3 regions of the Cohnella cellulosilytica genome follow, and region 1 is predicted to be linked to each of the others. Evidence: riboswitches for the same ligand, from Rfam matches in the RefSeq annotation. Region 1 holds a riboswitch; each other region holds the start of a gene.
The links. Region 1 has a riboswitch for cyclic di-GMP ahead of ACFFT4_RS22360 (PilZ domain-containing protein). Riboswitches for the same ligand answer to the same signal wherever they lie in the genome.
Positions count from the first base shown of each region.

Region 2: it holds a riboswitch for cyclic di-GMP, as region 1 does, so the genes downstream of both, ACFFT4_RS07425 (flagellar assembly protein A) here and ACFFT4_RS22360 (PilZ domain-containing protein) in region 1, are expected to answer to the same signal.
Region 3: it holds a riboswitch for cyclic di-GMP, as region 1 does, so the genes downstream of both, ACFFT4_RS20240 (transglutaminase domain-containing protein) here and ACFFT4_RS22360 (PilZ domain-containing protein) in region 1, are expected to answer to the same signal.

Region 1 covers NZ_JBHMDN010000032.1:39,504-46,460, forward strand. The annotation lists gene yyaC (spore protease YyaC) at 14-571, shown strand; gene ACFFT4_RS22340 (alpha/beta fold hydrolase) at 736-1,548, shown strand; gene ACFFT4_RS22345 (DUF6483 family protein) at 1,541-2,203, shown strand; gene ACFFT4_RS22350 (class I SAM-dependent methyltransferase) at 2,200-3,390, shown strand; gene ACFFT4_RS22355 (histidine kinase N-terminal 7TM domain-containing diguanylate cyclase) at 3,567-5,222, shown strand; cyclic di-GMP riboswitch class I at 5,306-5,392, shown strand; gene ACFFT4_RS22360 (PilZ domain-containing protein) at 5,495-6,190, shown strand; gene ACFFT4_RS22365 (dehydrogenase) at 6,260-6,571, opposite strand; gene ACFFT4_RS22370 (cupredoxin domain-containing protein) at 6,641-6,957, opposite strand, start outside.
Region 2 covers NZ_JBHMDN010000010.1:297,312-304,268, forward strand. The annotation lists gene ACFFT4_RS07420 (HD-GYP domain-containing protein) at 1-124, opposite strand, end outside; gene ACFFT4_RS07425 (flagellar assembly protein A) at 149-2,038, opposite strand; cyclic di-GMP riboswitch class I at 2,101-2,189, opposite strand; gene ACFFT4_RS07430 (branched-chain amino acid aminotransferase) at 2,312-3,382, opposite strand; gene ACFFT4_RS07435 (LysR family transcriptional regulator) at 3,505-4,398, shown strand; gene ACFFT4_RS07440 (CAP domain-containing protein) at 4,466-5,278, opposite strand; gene ACFFT4_RS07445 (amidohydrolase/deacetylase family metallohydrolase) at 5,393-6,547, shown strand; gene ACFFT4_RS07450 (DgaE family pyridoxal phosphate-dependent ammonia lyase) at 6,513-6,957, shown strand, end outside.
Region 3 covers NZ_JBHMDN010000028.1:106,923-113,879, forward strand. The annotation lists gene ACFFT4_RS20230 (polysaccharide deacetylase family protein) at 1-350, opposite strand, end outside; gene ACFFT4_RS20235 (class D sortase) at 591-1,277, shown strand; gene ACFFT4_RS20240 (transglutaminase domain-containing protein) at 1,354-2,169, opposite strand; cyclic di-GMP riboswitch class I at 2,185-2,270, opposite strand; cyclic di-GMP riboswitch class I at 2,305-2,392, opposite strand; gene ACFFT4_RS20245 (SdrD B-like domain-containing protein) at 2,509-6,957, opposite strand, start outside.

The DNA of each region.
Region 1 (6,957 bases):
GGGAGAGAGTACGATGATCGACCGCAAGCCGGGAGAGGCCGACCGGGTGGATGCCGCCGGACTGCAGGCTTTTGTGAACCGGATCGTCTCGGAGCATGGAGGAGAGGAACTGATCTTTCTGTGCATCGGAACGGACCGTTCAACAGGGGACAGCTTGGGGCCGTGGGTCGGCACGCTGCTGGAGGATCGGGGAGTGAGCGGCGTTCTAGGGACGCTGAGAATCCCCTGCGACGCGAACTCGCTGCCGAAGTTGATGCGCACGCTGCCGGAAAAAGCGGTTATAATCGCAATCGACGCCTGCTTGGGCCGCCCGGAGAGCGTCGGCTCGTTTCTGGCGAGAAAAGGACCGCTCGTCCCCGCCCGCTCGGTGAACGGAGGGCTCGAAGCCGTCGGCGCGTACAGTATCGAAGGCGTCGTAAATGAGAACAGCTTAAAACCTTACTGGACGCTGCAGTCTACGTCATTGTACCGCGTTATGGAGATGGCCGAACAGGTCGCCGACGTCATTGCGAACGCGATGAGGGTCAGAGGAGACTTGCGAGATAGCGTTTTGCGGAGATTTGCGAGATAGGGACATGCGAAATAGTAACTTGCGGAATAGTAACATGCGAAAGGGACGTGCGAGGCAGGGGCTACGAGAAGGAACTTGCGAGATGCGGACGCGTCAGATAGGGGTATACGAGATAGGGACATGCGAAATAGGGACATGCTAAAGAAGGAAAGGAAGGATCTCTTATGAATAAAAAACAGTTGTCTACGGGGATTTCCGTTGCTTACGAGGAAGCCGGCAAAGGGGAGCCGATCGTTCTGCTGCACGGCTTTTGCGGAAGCCGCCGATACTGGGAGGAGGCGCTGCCGCATTTTGCCGGGATCGGACGGACGATCGTGCCCGATCTGAGAGGACATGGGGATTCGGACGCCGCGGGATCGGAAGAGCGCTATACGATGGAGGATTTGGCCGACGATGTCGCCGCGTTGATGGACGAGCTGAATTTGCCGAAGATCGCCCTGTTCGGGCATTCCTTGGGCGGCTATGCGGCGCTGGCTTTTGCGGAAAAATATCCGCATCGCTTAACCGCGCTAGGGCTTGTGCATTCGACCGCCTACCCCGATACCGAGCAGGCGAAGGAAAACAGGCTGAAAGCTGCGGAGACGATTCGTACGCAAGGCGTCGATGCGTTCGTCGACGGTCTTGTCCCGAAGCTGTTTTCTCCTGCTCACCGAGAGAGCAAGCCGGAGCTGATCGCGAAAGCGAAGGAAATCGGCTACGGGACGTCGCCGGAAGGCGCAGCGGGCTGCGCTCTCGGCATGAGGGCCCGGCCCGATCGCGTGTCCGTCCTCCAGCGGTTAAACCTGCCGATTCTGCTGCTGGCCGGCGAGTCGGACGAGGTCATTCCGCCGGAAAAAAGGTTTCCGGTATCCGGAGACAACGTGACGGCGATTACGCTGGAGGGCGTCGGACATATGGGAATGATGGAGGCCCCGGAGGCGCTGGCCGGGTGCATAGGCTCTTTTATGGAACGGAATCGGAGGACTGATCGTGTTTGAGCGGGATTATCTGATTCGTCTGTTGACGCAAGCCGGCCTCGCGCTGGGCAAAGCGGCGGGGCTGAGGCAGCAGCAGAAGCAGCGGGAGGCGCTCGATCTGATTGACGAGTTTCTCGGCCGGGAGCTGCGCCTGCGTTCGCGGCTGGCCATGGGACTGTCGGACGACGATCTGCTGGCCATGCTGTCGGTAACGGGAAGTCCGAATGCGGAATCGGTGGCCGTCGTTGCGGCATTTTTGCAGCAGGAGGCGGATTTGCTGAGCGATCTGGGAGAGGCCGGGGAGAGCGTGCCGAGGTACGAGAAGGCGCTTCGTTTGAACTTGTTCATGCTTCGCGGCGGCATGGAGATCGAAGGCTGGGACATTCGCGACAAAGTGTCGGAGCTGATGAAGGCGTTGGAGCCCTATGAGCCGTCCGCGGAGACGAAGCGGGCGCTCTGGCAGTGGTACGAGTCCGAAGGCAGGCTGGCGGATGCGGAAAACGAGCTCTACGAGCTCGCGGACGATCAGGCGGTGACGGAGGAAGAAGGAACGGCGTTCTATGAAAGGCTGGCGGCTTCCGGCGACGACGTTCTCGAAGCCGGAGGCTTGACCAGGGAAGAGCTGGAAGAAGGACGCCGACAATGGGCGGCGTTGATGAAGGAGAAGGTATCGTGAACGGGAAAGTCGGTCAACGGGAATGGCTCGCTTTATTGGAGAAAATAGCCGCCGAGGAACGGCTGGTGCAAGCCGTATTCAGCGCCCCGAGACGCAAGGACGGGACGATCGCGCGCAAGGCGACCGTAAGGCCCGTTACGCTCAAGGGCGGGCTGCGCTATCAGTTCGAACGGCTTGCGGACAACAAGGCGTTCCATGAAAATGTGAACGCGGACGAGCTGGCGGCCAAGCTTGCGAACGAAATGACAAGCTATAAGCAGGCGCTGATTCAGACTACGGAGGCCGATATTCAGGCTCTCGCCAACAAGAAGGGAGAGCTGACGCTGATCGCGCGGGCGAAAACGTCCGATCAAGAGGGAACCGCGAGCAAGGCGGTTCCCCAGACGCACAACCGGGACAAGCGGTACGTTCTTCCGGAAGGCGAGCCGGTGCTGTTTCTGGTCGCCCTCGGCGTCATGACGCCGGAGGGCAAAGTCGTCAAGGCGAAGTATGATAAATTCCGGCAGATCAACCGGTTTCTCGAGATGGTGGCCGACGCCGCGCCGGAGCTGCCGCGGGGCAAGCCGCTGCACATCGTGGATTTCGGCTGCGGCAAATCGTATCTGACTTTCGCCCTGTATCATTATTTGGCGGTCAAGATGAAGCTTCCCGTTCGCATCTTCGGACTGGATCTGAAGAAAGACGTCATTGAGGCTTGCTCCAAGCTGGCTTCCGAGCTCGGCTGGGAGGAGCTGACGTTCGCGGTAGGGGACATTTCGGATTTCAAGGGGCAGGCTTCCATCGATATGGTCGTCACTTTGCACGCCTGCGATACGGCTACGGACGCGGCGCTGCTGAAGGCGATCGGCTGGGGGGCGAGCGTCATTTTGTCCGTTCCTTGCTGTCAGCACGAGCTGTTTCGTCAAATCTCCCAGCCCGTTCTGCAGCCGCTGCTTAAGCACGGCATTTTGAAAGAGCGGTTCGCGGCGCTCGCGACGGATGCGATTCGGGCGAATTTGCTGGAGCTGGCCGGCTACAGAACGCAAATGCTGGAGTTTATCGATCTGGAGCATACGCCTAAAAATTTGCTGATCCGCGCGGTCAAGAGCCGCGGCAGCTCCCCTGCCAGTATCGAAAATCTTCGCGCCGAATACGAGCGTTTTCGCGATTTTTTGTCCGTTTCACCCTTTATGGAGCGGGAAAACTGATTATTAAGACCGGGGTCTTATAAAAATAAGTAAAAAAGTCCTTGAAAATATACGAAAAATAACTAGAATGAAGTCTTTCGGCGGATATCTGGTTGTCGGAAAAAGCGGCGATATGGTAAAATCAAACATGCCTGCCGCATTTTTTTATTCAGCCCTTTTATGAAAAGGTGAATGCCTTGGGAATCCAATGGATCGATTTTATCCTTTTTTTGATGCTTTTTCTGCTATTCATCGGCGTTATCGCCGTTAACAGAATTACGACGACGCATAAAGTGTATTTGGCTTTTCATTTTATCATGATGCTGTGGCCGCTCGGACAGTTCGCGGTCAAGCTGACGGATTTTCCCAACGTTCAACTGTTTTTCATCAATTTATCCTTCGTGGCCTTGGGAATGCTTGGCCCGGGGTGGTTATTCTTCGTTTTTTTCCTCGCGAATCGAACGACCCAGTTGAAAGGGAGCCGGGTTCTGCTGTATATTGGCCCGGCGGTCGTCTGCATCGCGGCGGCGATGTGGAACCCGGGCAAGCTGTTCATGGCCCCGGTCGTCGACGGCTATACCGAACGGGAATACGGCCCGCTGCTGTGGCTGCTCGTCCTCGTTCAATTCGCTTACCTTTTCGTCGCCCTGCTGAATATGTTTCACGCTCTGAGGAGCGTAACGTCCGTGAATCAGCGCAAGCAGCTTGCAACCGCTTTAATCGGCATGTTCGTACTGACGGGGCTCGGGCTGCTCGACGTATTCGTGAACGTATTGCTGGTCGAGTGGCTGCCGGTCGTTCCGGGCCTGCTCTCGATGGGCATTTTACTGTCGGATCTCTGCTTCGTCATCGCGATTTATCGGTTTGGCATGCTGGATATTTTGAGCATGGCCCAACGGGATATTTTCGAGCATATGACCACCGGCGTTATCGTCGTGGACGAGAACGGCAAAGTGCTGGAAGTGAACCGGGGCGCTTCGCCGCTCGTGCAAGTCGCCAAAGGCGAGACGTTCGAGATGGAGAAGTTTCTGGGCCCTTTGCAGGTGCAGGGGGAAGTCTACGAATTTCTGTACCGCTACAATCATCATCCCCAAGAGAAGCTGCAGATGGAATTTTCGCTTCAGGACTCGTCGGGCAGGCACGTGTCGATTCAAATATCGCCCGTCCTGGACAGCCGCAGAACGCTGCTCGGGCGGATTATTACCTTCCACGACGTCTCGGAGCTGCGCAAGCTGGTCGTGGAGATGAATCGCAAAAACGAGGCGCTGCACGAGCGAAACCTGGAATTGATCACGATACAGGAAGAATTGTTCCGCGTGAACCAGAAGCTGGAGCAGATGGCCGTCACCGACGGGCTGACCGGGTGCTTCAACCGCAGGTATCTGATGCAGCAATTGGAGCACGAAGTGCTGCTGAACATGAGGTATCAAATTCCGTTCGCCATTTTCTTGTTCGATATCGATTACTTTAAGCAAATTAACGATAAATACGGCCATCTTGTCGGCGACGAGGTGCTTCGCAGCACGGCGGAGATCGTTCGTTCGATGCTGCGGCGGACGGATATTCTGGCAAGATACGGAGGAGAGGAGTTCACCGTCTACCTGCCCCATACGAACCGGGAGCAGGCGGAGCTGCTGGCGGAGCGAATCATGCTCGCCGTCGGGGAGAACCAGGTGCAGGCCGGACCGGATAAAGTGGGCGTCACGATCAGCATGGGCGTGCTGTCCGAATCCAGCGACAACTTGAAATTCACCGATCCCAAGGAATATTTGCGAGAGGTATTCTCCAGCGCGGACGCCGCTCTGTACAAGGCCAAAAATGAAGGCCGCAACCGCGTCGTCATGGTGCGCTGACCGGGGCGGGGCTTGGCGGAGACGCAAAAAACATATGACGGAAAGTTAGCGAATATGGTACAATTATTCCAGCGGAAAACGGATTGCGATAAACGCAAACTTGCTGAAAAGCAAGGACGCAAAGCCACAGGGTCTAATGTCCAGCGGACGATGACAGCCTGGCTGCCGATAATCCTACAGGGATGATTCAGGCGAAACGGGCTGCTCCGATAGAGTTGCCTGTTTTTTTATATCCGACTTAAGCAAAATGGCGGGAAGGTGGTTGCGCGGAGATGTCGCATACCGAAGACAATAGAGCCGCATTAACCGAACTGGACAGAGATTTGCTGCCCTTAAACGTGCTTCTGCACTGTCGGACCGTCGTAGAAGGAAAAAATTTCGTCACGACCGGCGTCATGACCCATGTGGAAGGAGAATTGTTCGAGGTCGAGCTTCCCGAATTCGAGCAATTCGAGCTGGGAGAGCCGGTAAAGATGACCGTATATTCGCCGGCGGGAATCCAGTCGATGTCGTCCATCGTGTTCGCGAAATACGAAGGGGCCATCGCGATTCTCCAGCCCCCCGAGCTGCAGAAAAGATTCAAGGAAAGGCGGGAGTACCCCCGGGTCGAAATCGAGGGGAACGCCTTGGTCGTCCGCGTCCTGGGCGATTCCGGGGCGGGACGGGAACTCCAGAACTCGGAAAGCCTTACGATTCACGATATCAGCATATCCGGAATCAGCTTTTCCGGTCCGGACGCGCCGCATTTCGCCGCAAAGTCGAGGCTGAGAGCGACGATCGAAATCGGGATCACCTTCGACTGCGAGCTGGAAATCGTGCGCAGGGAAAGGCAGGAGGACCGGATCTATTGCGGGGCCAAAATGCACGTGCTCGAGCCCGAGATGCTGCGCCCGCTGCGCGCGCTTATCTTGCGCCAGCAGGTTCAGAAAAACGCCGACGCCCGCCGCGCCCTGGGCAAGAAACGTTAATATTATCGGGAGAACGCCAAGAACAAGGGTTGGACCAGCCGCTAACGGCGTCCAACCCTTGTTGTCGATTCAACCGCCGAACGCGTCCCGGAAAGCTTGCGTCAGCTTGACGCGATCGACGTCCCACAGCTCCGCGATGTCGGCGCTGACCTCCTCGTCCCACCAATCGGCAAGCTTCTTGCGGTTGCTTTTATTTTCCGAGATCCACATCAGATTGCCGATCACCCGCTTGAAATACAGCTCCTCGGCCTCCCGGACGAGCGGGGCGGGGATGTGCCGCTTCAGCCTTTTGACGGTCCGGTACAGCTCGTTCGAGCATGCCCGGCGGATGCTGCGCGGCGAAGGCAGCGGGGAGGCATGTTTTTCCTGAAACATTTTCATCGGCTACGCCTGCCTTTCTCTCCCATACCCTATGCAGGAGAAAAAGGGGCGGTTACCGCGAGCGCGAAGTTATTGGACGACGAGATAGCCGACCATCGGTCCGCCGCTTTTCGGATCGGAATGCGTCTGGCAGACGATGGTGTAGATGCCGGCTTCCTTCGGAGTGAAATTGACGACGGTCGTTTTGCCTTTGCTGATGGTGCCCTTGATGTCGAAGCCTTCGATGACGAACGGATGGGACTGGCCGTTGATGCCGGTAATGCGCAGCTCGACGGGCACGCCTTTTTTGGCGACGACGGTGCCGGGGTAGAACAGGTAGGTTTCCAGCTTTTTGCCGTTGTCTCCCTGAGCCGTGAATTCTCCTGTCGTCAAATACAGAATCTGCT
Region 2 (6,957 bases), on a different contig from region 1:
CGAGCAGCCGAATATCGCGATCCGTCAGCACGCGCGAGACGGGAACGATCAACGTTCCGCTCTCGTTGTAGATGTTGCGGTTGACTCTTTTTCCGATGTAGGCCTTCATTTGACTCCCCAGCATGTTTATCCCACCATCTGCTTATCTTTAGGTTTGCCTCGCGTCATCCGATCCGTTATGTCTCTTCAAAGCCGGAATGTCGAACACCGTCTGCCCGATCGGTTCGAAAATATCCTTGCAATACCTTCCGACGCACACCCGCCCGGAATACATCTTCTCCACCTGCACTTTGCGCCTGGCCTTAAGCACCGATATCGCTCCGGTCTGGCCTCCGACGGTGATCGCCCGGATGCTGTCGCCGGCGTCGAGCCGCGATCCGCGGCAGATCGCCTGAGTCGCGAGGAACACGATGTTCCGGGCCGAGTACAGCTCGCAGAGCAGCACGCCGTCCCGATGAATGACGATGTCGCCGTTGGATTTCAGCTCGCTTCCCTGACATTGGTTGATGCTGATCTCCACCTGCTCCTCCTGCATTCGCGCCACCTCTCCGTGGGTGTCCTGCAGCAGCGCGAGAAAGCCTTGCACGAACTCCCGGGTCGCCGACTCGATCAGCTGCGTCGGCTTCGTGAAGATTTCCGAAATCTCTTTCAGCTTCTCGTATTCCGTCTGCCGAATGTTGCGTATGTTCGAGATGACGGATTGCAGCTCCTTGATCGCCGGAAGAATGTCCTTCATCTTCGTCTCCAGCAGCAGCTGCACGATCTGGCCGAAGCGGACCGGCTGACGCTTCGCTTCAAGCGCGCCCTCCAGCAGCCTGGACGCCTCGAGCAGCTTCTCGATCGAATCGCACAGCTGCTTCGACGTATGGTAGAGGCGATTGAACAGCACGCCGAAGTAACCCGAATACAGCCGGCTCGAAATGACGTTGCCCCGTACGTTAATGCTGCCCGTCGCCGTAATCGTGGAATTGAACACATTCCCGTATACATAGACGTTGCCCAGCGACTCGACGATCATATTGTCGGTAACGTCCCCGCAGACGATCACGTCTCCGGAGAAAACGATGTTGCCCGTCGAGATGTCCACGTTGCCCGATACGACGTACGAGGTCGAGACGTCGAACGTCTTGATTTTCCCGCCCGTAATTCGGGGCCGTCCCTGCTTGCGCGCGATCACCTGGCCTTCCGGAGTGAGCTCCACGTTCGGCTTGGCCAGAATAAACAAGTCCTTGGGAGGCGTCGGCAGCGTCACGTTGCCCAGAACGTCGTACCCGGCGGTGCCGTCCACCATCGGAATTTTGCGGGCCATCAGATCGCCCTTCTGCACGGTCGGAATCCGCAGGTGATTGCGGAAATCGATCGCGCCCTCGACCTCGAAAAACTCGCTCCGCACCTGCTGGTCGAAGTAAATTTCCAGCCTGGCGTCTTCCCCATCCGCGGGAGCTTTGCCGCTGGCCACGACGATCGGCTCGAACGTGGGCCGGAGCAGCTCCTGCTGGATGGCGGCGAACTCGATCCGCGATTTGATCGACATCGCCTCCAGCTTCGCCACCACGTCGGCGAGCTGGACGGTCTTCAGCACGATGCTCTCGTCGTCCTCCGCCCGGACGGTCACCCTCCGCTCGGGGCCGTCGTCGACAATTCTGGCCGCGTATCGCTCCGTCGCGAACAGCCGCAGATAAGCAAACAGCTTGTCCTCCGAGACGGTAATCTCGAACAGCGGCTGCTCTTCCACTTTCCAGACGATTTTGTCCGAGGCCCGTACGGGAGCTTCCCATACGACTTCCTCGTCGTTAACGAACAGCCGGACGGGGCTCATCGGATAAATGACAGCGTATTCTCCGCCGGCAGCGGGGTCCTGAACGTAGATTTGCTGGTTGCGAATCCGTATCGTTCCGTCCCGCGCGGGGCCCTGCCCGTTCCCGTCCGGCTCGCCGGACACCGACAAGGCGTCATCGTCCGCTTCCCTGCCTTCGCTGTCGATGTCCAATTGATGGATCAGCTTCTTCAGCTCGGCTTCGGATATTTGCCTCTTCAAGCTCAACACCTCTCGACAACAAAAAAGACACCTCCCGAATGGGAAGGTGCCTTAACGCTCCATTCGGCGGCCTGGCAGCCATTGAACTGGGGAGTTCTTTAGGCCCATAGCTTTGCGTCCCCTTCTTTCGAAGGGTTTGCCTTTTCGTGTGTGCGTCTCCTCGATGTATATTTAACTAGAACAAATGAATATCTCCGCCTATTTACGTCACGCTTCGATATCAATTATAAGTCTATAGTCGCAACAATTTCAAGAGATTTATCGCGTGCCGGCCTATTCCAGCTTCACGACCCACCCGAACGGATCCTCGATCGCGCCTCTTTGGATGCCGGTCATGAAGTCGTACACTCTGGCCGACAGAGGCCCCGTCCGTCCCCCGTTCAGCGTCAGCTTGTCGCCCTGCCAGTTCAGTTCCCCGATCGGAGAAATGACGGCGGCCGTTCCGGTGCCGAACGCTTCCTCCAATGTCCCTTTCCGATACGCCTCGACCAGCTCGTCGATCGAAATCGTTCTCTCCTCGACTTCCACGCCCCAATGCTTCAGCACCTGGATAACGGAATCCCGCGTAACGCCGTCCAGAATGCTTCCGTTCAGCGCCGGCGTGACGACCTTGCCGGCGACTTTGAAGAAGACGTTCATGCTGCCGACCTCTTCGATATATTTGCGGTGCACGCCGTCCAGCCAGAGCACTTGGGAATAGCCTTTGCCGGAGGCTTCCTCCTGAGCTTTAAGTCCCGCCGCATAGTTGCCGCCGGTCTTGGCGTTCCCCACCCCGCCGGTAACCGCGCGCACATATTCCGACTCCACGTAGATGGTGACCGGGTTGATGCCTTCCGCGTAATACGAGCCTACCGGGGACAGAATGATCATGAAATAGTAGCTTTCCGACGGGGATACGCCCAGCGTCGCCTGCGTCGAGACGACGAAGGGACGAATGTACAGCGACGTGCCTTCGTCGGTCGGAATCCAGTCCTCGTCGACCTTGAGCAGCTGCTTCAGAGCGGCCATCGCCAGATCCTCGTCGATCGGCGGAATGCTCAGACGGGCGTTGGAGCGGTTAAGCCGCTGCAGATTTTTGAAGGGACGGAAGAGCAGCACCGGTCCTCCCGGCGTCTTGTAAGCCTTCATGCCCTCGAAGACGGTCTGGCCGTAATGGAACACCTTGGCGGCCGGGTCCAGCGAGATCGGCTGATAAGGAACGACGCGGGGATCGTGCCATCCTTGGCCCGAATTGTACTCCATAATAAACATGTGGTCCGTAAAATGCTTGCCGAAAACGAGCGTCGAAGCGTCCGGCTTCGCCTTGGATGCGGTCGTCCGTTCTACCGGGATTGCGTGTGCCATGTCCGAATAGTCTCCTCCTTGATTGAACGCGCTTTATAATTGAATGATACCAGAGTGCGATGTATATTGATAATATCTGTTTTATCGGTGATGCATACCTTTAGAGTATGGGAGGAATCGAGATGGACATGCGGCAGCTCCGGTATTTTCTGGCGATCGCGCACGAGGGTCAGATTACCCGCGCGGCCAAGCAGCTGAACATGGAACAGCCCCCGCTCAGCCGCCAGCTCAAGCTGATCGAGCAGGAGCTCGGCGTCGTGCTGTTCGACCGCAACGGCAAGCGGCTGCAGCTCACCCAGGCGGGCGAAATGTTAAGGGACAGAGCGCTGGTCCTGATGAAGCAATTCGAGGATACGATAACCTACGTGCAGGAGCTGGGAGAAGGCGTGCAGGGCGTTCTGTCAATCGGAGCCGTCGTCTCCTGCGTCTCCCTGCTCCCTCCTGTTCTGCGCAAATTTACCGAGAAATATCCGCAGGTGACCTTCAAAATCCAGGAAGGAGACCACTTCCTGCTCGGAGAGCTGCTGGAGAACCGCGATCTCGAATTTATCGTCACCCGTCTCCCGTTCCAATCCGATTTTCAGTCGCAGCATTATTCCGTTCTCCCGCTGCCCTCCGACCCGTTCGTCGCCCTGCTTCCGAGCGAATGGTGTCCTCCCGGCCAACGTGCGATGACGATGGAGGAGCTGGCGGGCTTCCCTTTTCTAACCTTGAAAACGGACCGGACCACGGGGATGCACCTGCAGGTGTTCCACGAATTCAAGCGATTCGGCCTGGAGCCCCGGATCGTCAGCGAGTGCTCCAGCGTGGCCATCGCCATTTCGCTCGTCGCCGCCGGAATCGGCGCGGCCGTCCTGCCGAATTCGGTCATGCGCTCGTTCGCGCCCCCGAGCATTGCGAAAGTCGCGATCGCGGACGCCCATTTCCACAGCGAGATCGGCGTAGTGTGGCTCCGCGACCGCCATCTCTCGAAGAGCGCGAGGCATTTGATGGAAATGCTGGTGGAGCAGATCTGATCGGCAAGCGCAGAGAAAGGATGCCCCGACCTTCCCGGTCTGGCGGACACCCCCTCTAGCGCTTCGTTTATTTGGCTACGAATTGCTGCGTCCAGCAAGGCTGGCCGTTATTCGCGGTATACCCGACGCCCATATGCGTATAGGACGAATTCATAATATTGGCGCGGTGTCCCGGCGAATCCATCCAGGCCTGGACGACCTGCTGGGGCGTCGGCTGCCCTTTGGCGATATTTTCTCCCGCGGACTGGTACTGCACGCCGAAATTGCGCATCATGGCGAACGGATCTCCGTAAGTCGGGGAAGTGTGCGAGAAGTAATTGTTTTTCGCCATGTCTTCCGACTTGGCTCTCGCCGAGCGGTTCAAGCTCGTGTAATCGCCGGAGAACGGCTGCAGTCCGGCCTTCTGACGCTCCGCGTTGGTCAGGTTCAGCACGTCGAGCTCGTAACCGGTCATCGATTCGTTGGAAGGGATCGTCACTTCCTTGTCGTTCGGAAGCGGTTCGTTCACCCCGCCCCCCGGGGAGCCCGTCCCGTTCTGAGGGTCGGCCGTCCGGCCTCGATCGGGATTCTGCGCCTCTTGGCCCTGCCCGCCCGGAGCCGGGTTTCCTCCGCCGTACCCGCCGCCAATGAGCCTGGACAAGTCGGGATTCTCCCGCAGAAGATCTCCGATGCTCACATGGTAACGATCGGCGATCTCCTGTGCCGACTCGTTGTTCTTCACGACGTATTTGTTGCCCGGAACCTCCGTATCGGTCGCGCTCACCTGAAGCTTCGTCTGCTTCCTGGCCTGCTGCTTCATCTGCTGCTGCTTTCCTTCGGAAGCGTGGTTGCCGCATGCGGCGAGCAGGGCGATGCATACGAGGATAACCCATCTTTTCATCCCGATTAAGACCTCCTTTATATCGCTTGTCCCTTTTACGGTTCCCGAAGCGCGGGCAAACCATCCGACCGCTTTTTCTGTTGACCAAACAAACATTATAACGTTATATTGTCTATGACGACTTTACTTCCAAACAGAAATCGGGTGATCGCTTTGCAGAGGCTGGTATGGCGAAATCTCAGACGGCCGGACGAATCGCTGGTCGATATTGCCGTGGAGAACGGCATCATCGCGGAGATTTCGCCGGCTGGAACGCGCGGGGAGCCCGGAGAAGGGACCGACTGCGAAGGTCGGCTGTACGTCTCGAGCGGCTGGATCGACCTGCACGTCCATGCCTTCCCGGAATTCGAGCCTTACGGCGACGAGATCGACGAGATCGGCGTCAAACAGGGTGTCGCCGTCGTCGTGGATGCCGGGAGCTGCGGAGCCGACCGGATCGGAGAGCTGCTCTCCGCCGGGAAGAACGCCGCTACCCGTCTGTTCGCGTTCCTGAACATTTCGCGAATCGGCTTATCCAGAATCGACGAGCTGTCAAGGCTGGAATGGATCGATCCGGCTCTGGCCGCCCGCGCCGCTTCCGAGCATCCGGACTCTATCGTCGGCTTTAAGGCGAGAATCAGCCGCAGCGTCGTCGGGAGCAGCGGACTGATCCCGTTGCAGATGGCGCGCAAGCTGTCCGACGATACGGGATTGCCGCTCATGGTGCACATCGGCTCGGGACCGCCGGACATTCGGGAGATCGTTCCCCTCCTGTCGGACGGGGACGTCCTTACGCATTGTTTTCACGGGAAGAAGAACGGACTGTTCGACGAAGCCGGACAGCCGCTCGGCGTGCTGCGGGACGCGCTGAAGCGGGGCGTGCGTCTGGACGTCGGGCACGGCACGGCCAGCTTCTCGTTCCGGACGGCCGAGGCCGCAGGAAGAGCCGGAATTCGTCCGCATACGATCAGCACCGATATCTATCGCGGCAATCGGAGCAACGGGCCGGTCTACAGTCTGGCGAACGTGATGACGAAATTCCTTCATTTGGGCTATTCGCTGGAGGAGGTGGTCTCCTCCGTCACGGATCGCGCCGCGAGCTGGCTCGGGAAGCCCGAGCTGGGGAGAATCCGGGTCGGCGATCCGGCGAATCTGACTCTGTTCTCGATCGAGAACGGCCGAACGACGCTGATCGATTCCGAAGGAGAAGAGCGAATCGCGCATACGAGAATCGAACCAAGAGGAGTGGTGACAGGTGGGCAGTTCCTTAAATGCGAAGTACGGACTTAAAAGAGTCATTAACGCCAGCGGGCGAATGAGCATTCTCGGCGTATCCGCGCCGACCGACACGGTGATGGAGGCGATGAAGCGCGGCGGCCAGCAGTATGTGGAGATCGCCGATCTCGTCGACAAAGCCGGGGACTATATTGCGGGCCTGCTCGGCTCCGAAGCGGCCGTCGTCGTCAACTCGGCCTCCAGCGGCATCGCGCTGTCCGTCGCCGCTCTCGTGACGAAGGGCAACCGCCGTTTAAGCGAGCAGCTGCACCGGGAACCGATCGCCGCCAACGAAATTATTATGCTGAAAGGCCACAACGTGCAGTACGGCGCTCCGGTCGAGACGATGGTGTATTTGGGCGGAGGCAGGGTGATCGAGGCCGGGTATGCCAACGAAGGCAAGCCGCATCATATCGAGGAGGCGA
Region 3 (6,957 bases), on a different contig from region 1:
GCTATGATTTTCTTCGCAATGTCCGGCTCTTCCGCGACGCGCATGCCCGGTAGAAAAAAAGTCGCCGTAATGCCGTACTTGTCCAGCTCGTCCAGCAGCTTGTCCATCGTAACGTCGTCGCTCATTCCGTTAAACGTAAGCGACAGCTCTTTCTTCGCCGTATATACGAAAGGCAGAACCTTGCTCATCGGTCCGCTGTATTTCTCGATGACGGATGCTTCTGGCGAAGGCTTCTGCTCGTCGGTCTCCTCTCCAAACATTCCGCATCCCGTCGCCAAGGCGGAGAGCATGGCAATAAGCAGCGCGATCCCCAGCCAACTCCGAATCCGGCTATGTACAGATCTATTCATTAGAATCAAACCTCTCTTAAATCCCGTTTCCAAAAATTGAAGCAAATTACCTATTGTTAATAGGTATAAAGTACCAATAAAATAGACATCATCATTTTACCACGCTTTGCTGAACAATTTCTAAACTTTTTCGAGAGGAACGCAAATTTTATTGCCTCGTTGTACAGATTTTGTTCAGCCCGATAGTTTATTATTTCAGGTTGAACGCACCCTGTACAGGTAAAGGCAGATGGTAAATCTATGAAACTAACCGGAACAGCCGTCACGAAAATCGCCGCCTACGTTCTGATCGCAGCCGGCCTCGCCCTGCTGGCCTTCCCGACGGTTCGCGAGTATTTGCAGGATCGGGAACAGCAGCGAATTTTGCAGCAATTGGAGCAATCCTTGTCACCCGTCGAGCCCGCCCGCTCTTACGATATTCAAAGCGAGTACAGCCGGCTCTCCCATGTACTTGACGCAGGCCTGGAGCAGACAGGAACGGAAGAACCCGAGCCGTCCGAAACTCCCGAAGAGCTGATGGATGAGCGGACGATCGGAATTATCGAAATTGATAAAATCGAGCTGAAGCTGCCGATTCTGGAAGGGGCGACGACGCAGACGATGAAGGTCGGAGCCGGTCACATGACGGAAACCGCGCCGCTTGGCGAGATCGGCAACGCGGCCGTCGCAGCCCACCGCGCCCGTACGAAAGGACGAATGTTCAACCGGCTTAACGAAGTGGACATCGGCGACCGGATCGACATCCGTACGAGAAACGACAGCTTCGTCTATCAAGTGACCGACATTAAAGTCGTGCTTCCAACCGACCTGTCCGTGCTGGACAACGACGGGGACAAAGCCACCCTCACCTTAATCACATGCGACCCGCTCGTGAATCCGACGCACCGCCTCATCGTTCGCGCCGAACGGGTTGAAGATCAAGGTTGAAGCCTCTCTGCAAACACAAAAAAAAAAAAAAAAAGCGTCCGGAATCTTTGACGATTCCGGACGCTTCGAAGTTTAATCAATAATATTTAGCGGCTGCATAGTCGCTTGCCTTTTTCGCGAACGCTGCTTTCTTGTCGCCTTTGCTCAACCCCGCGTCCACCGTCGTATCGACGACGACCCATTTCCCGTTCAGATAAACCTCGTTCCACGCATGATATTCGTCGACCAAATTCGATTTTCCCATAACCAGCTTGGCCGGAATGCCCTCGCTGCGCAGCATTGCCGCGTACAAGGTGGCGTAGCCGTAGCAGATGGCTTTGCCCGAAGCGAGCGTACCGTCGATGTCGGGAACGTAATCCGAGGTGATCTTGCGAGCCAAATCTTTGTCGTAGCTGACATTGCGAACGATATATTCGTAGATCGCTTTCGCCTTCTGTTCGTCGGTCGCGGCGCTCTTGGTCAATTGCTTCGTCTTGGCCAGCGTCTTGCCCGCGTTCTCCCAGGCGATCGATAAGGTGGAATTCAAGAACACATCGGGCGTATTTTTAACGGTTACGCTGATTTTCTCCGTGAGATTCACACGATACTTGTTGCCGGTAACTCGCTCGAGCACCATAACCTCGTATTGCCCGTTCCCCATCTGCAGCGGCAGCCATACGATCTGTCCATCCGCGGACGTGTTCAGCGTGTAAGTGTAGCTGGTTCCGTTCTTCGATATTTTCGCTTTCATATCCACAGTCGGCTTGCTCGCCAGGCGAATGCCGATCGTGCCCTTGGTCAATGCGCTCGTATCTAATGCCGCTTTGTTCGCTCCCGCGCTTGCAAAAGCGAGAGTCGGAACCGCAGCGAAGAGAATGAAAATCGTTAACAGCAACCTGGCAGGTTTAAACATAAACCCCAAACTCCTTTCGGTAGCTGGCTGCCATTCCTCGCGGAAGAGAAGGCCCTTTAGCTTTGCGTCCCTGCCTTTCGACAGGTTTGCCGTTATCGTGAAGCTTGTCCGAATAAAACAAAAAAAGCCCAGTCTTTCGGTAGCTGGCTATCATCCTTCCATGGGAAGGGAAGACCCTCTAGCTTTGCGTCGCTGTCTTTCGACAGGTTTGCCGTTATCGAGCTTGCTTTAATTAAGTAAATTATAGCGAAATTCCGTCGAAAAAGCAAGAAAAACCTGCCAATAATCTTGGCAGGTTTAGTAGAATTTATCTCTGTTCTCTATCTCTTACTCTATTCTCTATTTTTTCTTGATAAGGGAAATTCTTTTGCGGTTCAGGAAGATCACTCCCGCAGCAATAAGCGCCAGACCCGCGATTTGCAGCGGCAGCGGGCTGTCTTCCCCGGTTTTCGGCAATGCTTTGCCCGGAGCCTTGCCTCCGGCGTCTACCCCGCCGAGTGGAACATCGTCCACGTCGATCTCGACGAGAATTTCCTGTTCATTGCCTTCCGAATCGATCACGATGATGGTAAAGGAATCTTTGCCTTTGTAGTCTTTGTCCGGCGTATATTTCCATTTGCCGTCCGGCGTGATCGTAACCGTGCCATGCTTCGGTTCTTCTCCGACTTTAACTTTGCCGCCTTTAGGAACTTCCGTTGTTCCTTCGACCGGCTTCTCGTTCGTCGTTTTCTCTTCTACCTTCTCGATCGGCTTGCTCGGCTGCGGAGTCTCGGAAGGTCCCGGGGTCTCCGACGGGCCTGGCGTCTCCGAAGGCTCCGGATCTTCCGTCGGCCCCGGCGTCTCGGTCGGCTTCGGCTCCTCCGTCGGCTGCGGCGTCTCCGACGGTCCCGGATCAGGCGTCCAGCCTCCTCCGGAGCTTGGGACGTAGATTAACCCAACGTCAATGCTGAGATCCTCCCACACTTGACCGACACCATCGCCAATCGTAATCACGGCGGTGAAGCCTTTGGTCAGTTGGTTGGAATCCTGCTCGGGATCTACTCCGGCTTCCTCTGCTTTCGTCAGTTTATATCGGCTTGGAATGAGGAATTCAACGTAATAATCCCCACCTACCAAGTGATCAAACAGGTAGTAGCCCGGTTTTCCGGAATTGTCGGATTTCGTTTTTGTTTCAGCAAGCGGATTTTTGTCCTTATCGTACAATTTGACCGTAATTCCGTTTACGCCATAGTTTTGGTTTTCATCTTGTTTGCCGTTGGAATTGCTGTCCAACCACACATAGTTGCCGATAGCCCCGTTCGCAATCAAACCGAGATCGATCGTATGATCTACCCAATCCGGCGATCCGGGCGCGCCGCCAATCACAATCTGATCCGTGAAACCGTCATTGTCTGTCGGGTCGGAATCCTTGTCGTCGGCGCCAACGCCTGCTGTAGTCTTGGTGTAATCAACAGGGACAATGAATTTCACATAATACGTACCGGCCAGCAGGTTGTCAAACAGGTAGTAGCCTGGCTTTCCGTCTTTGGTTTGGGTTATCGCAGTCGCGATTGGCGTTCCCGATTTGCTATCCTTGTACAGCTCCACTTCAATACCGTTTACTCCGTCGGAATCCGCATCATTCTGAATGCCGTCTCTGTTGCGGTCCAACCACACATAGTTGCCGATCTCTCCGCGCGGAACCAGTCCAAGGTCAATCGTAAGATCGTCCCATACGGAATCGGGATCGGAGCCGCCGATTGGAATGATAGAGGTTATTCCCTCGTTATCCGTCGTATTGGAATCATTGGTCGAATCCGTTCCATCTGCTTCTGCCGTGGTTACGCCATAATCGTCAGGTATAATGAATTGCACCTTGTAATTACCCTGCGGCAGACCTGGGAACAGATAAAATCCTTTTTTGCCCTCATGATCCCTAGTGAATGTTTGAGCGATTTGAACTCCCGTATCGTTAAACAATTTCACTGTGATTCCGTTGATTCCGTTCTCGCTAGCGTCCTGCAGACCATTCTCATTTTCGTCAAACCAGACGTAGTTGCCAATAGAACCTACCGGAACGATAACGACAGGAATTTCATGTTCATCCGTAACCTCGGGCACTTCGTCCGGTTCTACCCCGACTTGGTTAACAACCCGGGTCCCGCTCTGATCCGAAGCTTTTACCAGATAGGTATATACAATTTCTTTGGTCTCTCCGACCAGCAGCGACGGAATATTCGGGATCGATCCGAACTTCGAGTCGTTAATCTTGAGATTGGTCAGATCGTAGCTGCCGATGTTCGTGATCTTGACGATATAGTCGATCATCATGTTTACAGCATCTTTAGCAACCTGCAGCGCGCTCGCTGTCTTCTCGACCTTAACCCCGGCAGTAGGAACCGATACTTCGTCCTCGATCGGGTCAGGAGATTCGTTGTAGTTCACAACGATCTTGTTCACCAGATCGGTTCCGTCGATGTCGGCGGACACGACGTTGTAGGTGCCTTCCAGAACGATGCTCTTGTTCTTGTCCAAGCTTTTAATAACAATGCTCGGTTGATCCAGGTCGGTAATGATATCCGGTCTATTGTTGGTGTTGCCGCTTATTGCGATCTCTTCACCGTCGTAGATCAGTTTGGTAAACGTGTAGCCGGATTTGCCTCCGTCCAATTCATCTGTGAACTTGATGTTATGAATGGTCACGGATGAATCGTTGCTCAGTTCAATTTTGTAATGGACTTCGTTGCCATCCAACACATATTCCTTGTTCGGAGCCACTTTGGAAGATGTGCCTTGCGCCACGCTATCGATGGTCTTCTCGACATTGATCGCCGGGAATTCATCATCCGGGCTCGGCGGATTCGTCTCGATTAGACCGAAATCGATTGTTCTGTTCTTCTCGGCCGTCCCAAGAGCAATAGTGCCTGTTCTATACGGAGTGTATCCCGCACTGTCAGTGGTTCCTTTTGTCGTCAAGTTGGAATCTGTCTGGTTCTCGCGATTGCTCGGATCAACTCCTCCGGCATTGGCGATCGTCGGCAGATAATGCTCGGGCAGTACGAATTCTACTACGTAATCGCCTGCTTCAAGACCTTGGAACAAATAGTAGCCCGGTCTGCCGTTAATATCGTAACCCGTTTTGCTGGACTTGTAGAAGTTGCCGTCCTTGTACAGATTGACAGTGATTCCGTTGATGCCTGCTCCTTGTCCGCCGTCTCCGTTGAATTCCTCGTCCTGGATTCCGTTTTTATTGCTGTCGAACCAGACGAAATCTCCAATTTCTCCAAGCGGTATATGCGTGCTTGCGGGGTCGATCACAAATCCGACTTTGTTCGGCGCAGTTGGGAGCATTTTATCTCCGCCGCTGCTGCTTATCTCTGTCGCTTGAATCGCGAAGGAGTTCCAAGCGATCTCGTTAACCGGCGTCCCTACAGGCGCATCCATCTTCCAGTCCAAAACAATATAATCGCCTGCGGCAAATCCAAGGGTTTCATGGTCCAGACTGTCGACGCTTCTAATGTTCGAAATTTCGAAGTACAGCGACTTGATATCGGTCAGATCGTCGGAATTATAGTCGCTTTGGGCAGTCCAACCCTCTCTGCTGCCGGTCACGTTCGCAAAATTTACAACGGTGTCCTGATTCACGGATTTGCTGTAATACGTCTTCAAATCGTACTTGACCTTCCTACCATTCATTGCACTGGAAGTGAAGATCAGATCGTTTCCGGATGAAATGACCTCCGCCAAGTTTGGCCGCCATTTCGAATTTCTGGCTTCATACGAACCGGAAACTCTCACCGCATTATCCCCGACATGGGGCAAAATATCGATGACATCTACACTGCTGATCAGCGTGTTACCGCTGTTTCGAATAACGAGCTTGTAGTCAGCCGTTCCTCCCTCGTACGTTACACTGTAATATGGGAATTCCGTGTAGTCCGGCAATCCTGGCTCGGTGTCAAACGGTTGAACCGGGATGGCCGGCGCGCCCGTATAGCCGCTGCCATCGCCCACCATGAAAATCGGAGCAAGATCGCCGCGGTTCCACTTCGTCGATTGAACGAAGGTGCTTTTCTTCACCTCAATCGTTGCTGTCGCTTTACAGAAGTAGGCGTTGGTCGGATCAGAGTCTGCCGATTCGAGAGTTGGATTGTGAATGGGTCCGTTTGCGTTTCTCCAAGCATCCAATCCTGCAGAGTCAGGCGCATACTGATTCGTATCCCCGCTGTGCCAGAATTGTACGTCAGGATCTTTAGTCGTAATAAACAATTCATTCTCGTAATGGGTTCCAATTGGCGTTCCCGCTCTTACCTGGGCCTTATACTTAATCTTAAACTCTTGCCCCGGGTGCAGTTTCACGCCATCCGTATCCGCCCAGGACCATCTAACAAGCGTTCTACCGGTACCGTTATAGTTCTTATCCACGATTGTCGCTGTCGGCTTAGGCGTCGTAATATCGCCCTCAATAGTAAAGGAAGCGGCAAGAGCGGCTGCCTCATCTACGATCTTCGGATCGGTGTAATAATCGAAATTCACCGGCAGCAAATCGTACACGACAGGATCGACGTAATTCCCGGTCGCTCTAATATCGTTTCCGACCGTCAGCGTAAACGGAACTAAGCTGAGCGGACGATAGTTGGCGACTGGCGGCGTTAATTCTTTGGATGCGTTCAGCCATGCCTTGGGCGCATTGATTTTAAAGTTCGTCTGGGCAGTTACCGGAGTTTTGGATTCATACGCATAACCGGGCGCCGAGCCCGGCGCTTGATAATTCAACGTTGCCGTGTTGGTAACCGTATCGCCATGAGC